DNA from 2 places in the Acerihabitans sp. genome. Region 1 is predicted to be linked to the other one. Evidence: riboswitches for the same ligand, from Rfam matches in the RefSeq annotation. Region 1 holds a riboswitch; the other holds the start of a gene.

Region 1 (3,417 bases):
TCATGGGCGCGGCGGTGTACCGCTTCCTGATTGCGCGTCATTTGCCCGGCAATATCAAACAGGATGCCGCGGCACAACCGCCGCAATAATCCTGTACGGCCGGGATCCGCGTCTGCGGGCCGGGTTCCGGTACAATCCTATATTTGTGTCATAGAGCACGGTTTTGAATAAGCGATAAATGATTTAATCCCAAACAGCTTTAAAATATAGCGTTGTAATCGCGGCATCTCCCATTCCGACGTCACGGCCAGTCGAAATATCTCTTTTTTGTTACTGGTTTATTAAAAATAAGTAAAGCGCGAGAGGGGAAATTATGAATTCCGGTAGTTTCATGGATTCAGAACTGATAAATAAAATCGCGCATGATTTCGCTAATGCCACCAACCTGGCGGTTGTGGTGGTGAATATACACGGTGAGGAAGTCTCGGATTTATATCACTTCACCCCGTTTTGCCAATCATTGCGCCAGGATCCGGAAATGGGCCGGCGTTGCCGCATGAGCGATCGCTGCGGCGGACTGGAAGCCTCCAAATCCAACCAGCCCTGTATCTACCGGTGCCACGCCGGATTGACCGATTTTTCCATTCCCCTGGTGATAGGCGGTCATTTAGTCGGTTTTGTGCTGTGCGGCCAGGTGCGGATCAAAGACACCGTCAAGCTTCCCGAAATGCAGGAAAGCAGCTCTTTCACCTGGCGACAAAATGGCCAGCTGGCCGAGCATTTCGAGAATATCCCGATTATCGATTATGACCGGCTGCTGTCTTCCGCCGACCTGCTGAAAATCATCGTCGATAACTACCTCAAACAACAGCTTGATTTTGTTGTGATTAAGGAGCACCAGCCGGCCAGCGCCGAGCGCCGCGCGGCGATCCCAAGCCAGCACGACAGTAAAATGAAAAAAGTGCTGCGTTACATCGACAGCCACTATTCCGAGGATTTGCGCCTGGAGGACGTGGCGGCCATGGTTTATCTCAGCCCCTATTATTTCAGCAAATTATTCAAGAAATACCAGGGCATCGGCTTTAATGCCTATGTTAACCAACAGCGTATGGACAGCGCGCGCCAGATGCTGGAGCAAAGCGACTGGTCCATCGCCGTCATCGCGCGCAATCTCGGCTTTTCCCAGACCAGTTATTTTTGCAAGGTATTTCGCCAGGCCTATCGCATTACCCCCCAGGCCTATCGTGAGCAGCGCCTGATGTCGCAAAATAACCCGCCGGCGGGAAATATCGCCTTGCCGCGTAATTAATCACTTTCCCCGCCGCTGGTTTAATTCTCCTGACGTTATTGTTTTGTTTTCCGGCGATCCGGATCTCATTTTCAAAATTTACTCAACGCTATTTAATGCTATTGTCACCTGCCGCCAAAAATGGCTTTCAATCGAGACGCGCCACGGCATGGCTAATTTTCGATAACTAAAAAGTGTTATCCCCAGACAATAAATTTTAATTAAATAACCCCCGGTGAACATTTTTTTTGATCCAATCCGGGGTATATTTTCCCCAGATACTTTAGATTAACGATAACAGGGTCGCCGCCGGTAAATGTTTTTACTTGCCGCGCGGCGCACATGCCAATGTTACCAGGTTAAACGCGCCGCAAGGCCGTCAGGGAAGGAGGTGCGAATCCTCCGCAGCCCCCGCTGCTGTAATGCCGACAAATCCGGCGTCACCACTGATCGCACGCGATTGGGAAGGGCCGGAGGAGAATGACGCAAAGCCAGAAGACCTGCCTGATAACAAGAGCCTGACCGGCTCGGTAACAACTCCTTCGGTGGGAAGCGGGTTGTCCTAACGACTGCGTCGGGATAGCGCCATTCCGCCGCCGTTGCTTATGACAATCCCGCTCGGCCCGCCCAGGCATAACGGGATGCGGATGAAAGCGATTCTGATAGGCGGCGCGCAAAGCGGGACCGGGAAAACATTGCTGACGCTCGGCCTGCTGCGGGCGCTGGCCAGGCGCGGCCACAGGGTCCAGCCGTTCAAATGCGGGCCGGATTATATCGATACCGGTTGGCATCAGGCGGTCAGCGGCGTGGCGTCGCCCAACCTGGATGCCTATATGCTGGCGCCGGATACCCTGAGCGGATTGTTTACCCGCCATATGCAGGGCAGCGATGTGGGCATCATCGAAGGCGTCATGGGGCTATATGACGGCCTGGGCAGCGACGGCGGCGAATGCAGCAGCGCCGCGCTCGCCAAACAGCTGGGCGTGCCGGTGGTGCTTATCATCGACGGCAAGGCGGTGTCCACCTCGGCCGCGGCCACCGTGCTGGGTTTTCAACTGTTTGATCCCGCCGTCAATATCGCCGGCATTATCGTTAACCGCGTGTCCACCCCCAATCATTTCAACCTGATTAAAACCGCCATTACCCGTTACTGCGACCTGCCGGTGCTGGGGTATCTTCCGCCGTTGCCGGACTGGGAGCTGCCGTCCCGACATCTGGGCCTGGTACCGGCGCAGGAAAGCCGCCGCCTGGACGCGCAGTGGGATCAGCTGGCGCACTGCGTGGAACAGCATATCGATATCGACCTACTGCTCCGGCTCGCCGACTGCCAGCCCGCGCCCGGCCGTTTGCCCGCGCCGCCCGCCGCCGCGCGCTATCAGCAGCTGACCCTGGCGCTGGCCGAGGACGAGGCGTTCCATTTTTACTACCCGGATAATCTACAGCTGCTGCGCGATATCGGCGTGCGCATTGTGCCGTTCAGCCCGCTGCGCGACCGGGAATTGCCGGACTGCCAGATGATCTATCTCGGCGGTGGTTTTCCGGAGGTCTTCGCCGACCGGCTGGCGGCCAACGGGATGATGCGAGCGGCGCTGCGGCGCGCCGGTTTGCGCGGGGTGGCCATTTACGCCGAATGCGGCGGCCTGATGTACCTGGGCGCCTCCCTGGAGGACCAGAACGGCCAAGCCTTCCCGATGGTCGGCCTGCTGCGCGGCGTCAGCCGCATGAGCGAGGGGCTTAAACGGTTCGGTTACTGCGAGGGCCGGGCGCTTGGCGATAATCTGCTGACGGTAAAAGGAGAAACGTTACGTGGTCACGAATTTCACCATTCCGAATTCTTTACCGATGAACCGCCGCTGTTCACCCTCAGCAAACGCGGCGCAGACGGCGAAGTAAAACGATGGCCGGGCGGTTATGGCGGCGAGACGCTGCTCGCCAGCTATCTGCATGTGCATTTTTACCAGCGCCCGGCCTTGCTGCGGCGCTGGCTGGACAAAGGGTGCGCGCTGCTATGACCGCCCTGACCGCGTTTATCGCCGGATATCTGCTGGATCTCTGGCTTGGCGATCCGCCGAACTGGCCGCACCCGGTGCGCTGGATAGGCCATGCCATCGCCGGCTTGCAGCGGGTCATCCGCCGTTTTTGCCGTAGCCGCCGGTCGCTGTATATCGGCGGCGGCGTGCTGTGGCTGC
Region 2 (3,417 bases), on a different contig from region 1:
CTTTCGTCGAAGGAGTCATAATCAATAAGATTATCGATATCATTGCGATACGCCGAAACACGCCAGCTCAGCGCACCGGTCAATCCTTCCACGCCGCCTTCCCATTGCTTGCTCTGTTCGGGGTTTAAATCCTTATTGCCGCCATAACCGCTATAGAGCTGACTCAGGTTGGGCGCCTTGTAGGCGGTTCCGTAGGAGCCGATTAATCTATAGCCTTCAATAAACTCCCAGGCGGCGCTGGTTTGCCAGGTACCGTGCCAGCCAAACTGGGAGTTATCGTCGCCGCGCACCGCCCCTTCAAGCGTCACCGGCCCCACCAGTTGCGACGTGGTGGCATAAATCCCGGTATTGCGTTGCTCATAGCCGTCGGTAAGGTAACCGGTACCCGGGGCGGTGGTTTGTTTTTGCCAGTCCACACCGGCGCCGGCGGTGCCGTGGCCGACCTGTAAGGTATTATTCCATTGCACATTATACTGTTTGGAGTCGTCGAGGGTGGCGGAGGCGGAATAGGGACCGTATTTAGGATCGTAATTGTAATCTTGCGTATGGTTATAGTTAAAGGAAAGCTGAGAGGCGTAAATCCCTTCCTGGTATCGCATCCCGGTATCGTAAGTGCGGCTATAGAGTTTGCGGGTATCCGGCAGCGCATCATAATGGTCAGGATCGGTATAGGCGTAGCTGCCGTCATAGCCGGTGCGGTTGTCGTAACCGTAGGCGCGGGCAAAGCCGCTGAACTGCTGGTTAAAGGCATGATCCAGGGAAGCAAACAATGTTCTGCTGATAAAACCGTCGCGATCCGGCTGCGCGGGGTCGCCATAGTTATCCGGCAGATTGGCGCGCACATCAAGACCATGGGTATAGGTGTAATTGCCCGCAACGGTGGCGGTGGTGTTCTCCCCGAGCTTTTGCCGGGTGGCGCCGTCATAAGTTTGATAACCATGGGATCCCATGCCGGCACTCAGGGTGGTGCCCGGCTGCTCGCGGGTAGTGATGATATTGACCACGCCGCCGATGGCGTCCGACCCATAGACCGCCGAGCGTGGCCCGCGGATATATTCGATGCGCTGCACCAGGGAAATGGGGATCTGGCTGAGATCGGACGAACCGGAGATGCCGGCCTGGTTCATCCTGATGCCGTCGATTAAAACCAGGGCATGGCTGGAATTGGTGCCGCGGATAAAAAGCGAGCTTTGTTGCCCCAATCCGCCGTATTGGGCAATATCAACGCCCGGCAGGCGGCTTAGCGCTTCGGCCACCGATTTGATTTGACCGCGTTCAATATCGTCGCGGGTCACCACGCTGGTAGGCGCCAGCACGGTAGAAATGGGCTGGGGGAAACGGTTAGCGGAAACGACCATAGCGTCCGCGGACTGATCCTGTGCGCCATTAGCTTGCGCCCATCCGGAAAATGCAGTGACGCACAGCGCCAGCAGCACGGTATTGTTAGTCTTAGGCATTGCCATAGCATCCAAATGATAAAATAGGATGCCGCAGGTTCCATATTTGATGGCTCGCGACAAACATGGATATTGCGACGAAATACCGGCAGGTTTTCGGGCTCGGGATGCGTTATATCACGCCAGGCGACGACTTCCCGTCATTAAAGACAGTGTCTGCTTGCGCAATCGCCCTAGGGTCCCCTTACCGCTGCGCGTCAGCTCCAGCTTTTCACTGGATTCCCTTTTAACTTACGAAGACCGGACAAGCATCCTACAATCAGACAGATAAGTATGTCTATAGCACTAATAATCAAACTATTTATAAGCGCAACAACACTGGACATCACCGGTTTATCCCCTACAATCCCCCACAAAGTGGTAAAAATAACGGATATTAGCGAGAGATCATCATGACCGACGAGACGTTGCCCATCAGCGTGTATCAAAACCAACTGGCGGAAAAAGCCGCCCGACTGAACGCGCTGATGACGGCGTTTCAGGCGCCCGAGGCGGAAATATTCCGCTCGCCGGCTGAACACTACCGGATGCGCGCCGAATTCCGCGTCTGGCATGATGAGCAGGATCTGTATCATATTATGTTTGATCAGCAGACCAAGGAACGGATCCGCATCGATCATTTCGCCGCCGGCGGCGAACTGATGAACAGGCTGATGGTTGCCGTTATGGACGCGTTGCGTCCTTCGCCGGTTTTGAGGCGCAAGCTGTTCCAGCTTGATTATCTCACCACCCTGAGCGGCGAGGCGGTGGTTACCCTGATTTATCATCGTCCGCTGGATGACGAATGGCGCGAGCACGCGGGCGAGCTGCGCGACCGCCTGCGGACGGAGGGATTTGCGGTCAACCTGATTGGCCGCGCCAGTAAAACCAAAATTTGCCTGGACCGCGATTACGCCGATGAACGCCTGCCGGTGGCCGGACGGGACATCATTTACCGCCAGATAGAAAACAGCTTTACCCAGCCCAACGCCGCCGTGAATATCCAGATGCTGGAATGGGCGATTTCGGCCACTGAACGGGCGCAAGGAGACCTACTGGAGCTGTATTGCGGCAACGGCAACTTTTCCCTGGCGCTGGCGCGCAACTTTAACCGGGTGCTGGCCACGGAAATCGCCAAACCCTCGGTGGCGGCCGCGCAGTTTAATATTGCCGTCAATCACATCAACAACGTGCAGATTATCCGCATGTCGGCTGAGGAATTTACCCAGGCAATGCGGGGCGCGCGGGAGTTTACCCGGCTGAAGGATATCGACCTGGCAAGCTATCGCTGTGAAACCATTTTTGTCGATCCGCCGCGCAGCGGGCTGGATGACGCCACGGTGAAACTGGTGCAGGCTTATCCGCGCATCCTGTATATTTCCTGCAATCCCGAGTCATTGTGCCGCAATCTGGAAACGCTCGTCCAAACCCACACCATTGAGCGGCTGGCCCTGTTCGATCAGTTTCCCTATACACGCCATATGGAGTGCGGCGTGCTGTTAACGGCCAAAATGTCATAGCAGCCGGCCCGCGCCCAGGGCCCTTCCACCTCCAGCCATCGACCCAACGGGTCGTCATTCCCGGGGCATGTGATACTTCATATACCCTTATCAAGCATAGCGACGATCGTTGCGATTTCACTTTGCCGTTACCTTCATTTCCACCCCGCCCATTCCTGTCATAAAAGATTTTTTTTCGGCGTGATCGATATGTGACGGGCATCATATCAAAAATTTTGAGTAAATTTAAAATACGCCTCCACATAAAATAAAATTGCGTTTTGTTTTTTCAATGGGGTGAATAATGGCTCGGACTAATTATCGGTGGGTGATATGCGCATTGCTCTTTTTTGGTACTACAATCAATTATTTAGACCGGCAGGTGTTGAGTCTGCTACAGCCATCGTTAGCCAAGGAATTTAGCTGGAGTAACAGCGATTACGCAAATATAGCGGCGGTATTTCAATTTACTTATGCAATCG

The links. Region 1 has a riboswitch for cobalamin ahead of VGC33_RS03780 (cobyrinic acid a,c-diamide synthase CobB). Riboswitches for the same ligand answer to the same signal wherever they lie in the genome.
Region 2: another riboswitch for cobalamin. It lies ahead of btuB (TonB-dependent vitamin B12 receptor BtuB); the one in region 1 lies ahead of VGC33_RS03780 (cobyrinic acid a,c-diamide synthase CobB).

Annotation. Positions count from the first base shown of each region.
Region 1 covers NZ_DASWOM010000018.1:57,162-60,578, forward strand. Annotated here, with positions in the region: gene VGC33_RS03770 (MIP/aquaporin family protein) at 1-89, shown strand, start outside; gene pocR (transcriptional regulator PocR) at 314-1,249, shown strand; cobalamin riboswitch at 1,568-1,750, shown strand; gene VGC33_RS03780 (cobyrinic acid a,c-diamide synthase CobB) at 1,876-3,240, shown strand; gene cbiB (adenosylcobinamide-phosphate synthase CbiB) at 3,237-3,417, shown strand, end outside.
Region 2 covers NZ_DASWOM010000107.1:75,960-79,376, reverse strand. Annotated here, with positions in the region: gene btuB (TonB-dependent vitamin B12 receptor BtuB) at 1-1,457, opposite strand, end outside; cobalamin riboswitch at 1,528-1,717, opposite strand; gene trmA (tRNA (uridine(54)-C5)-methyltransferase TrmA) at 1,850-2,956, shown strand; gene VGC33_RS18070 (MFS transporter) at 3,240-3,417, shown strand, end outside.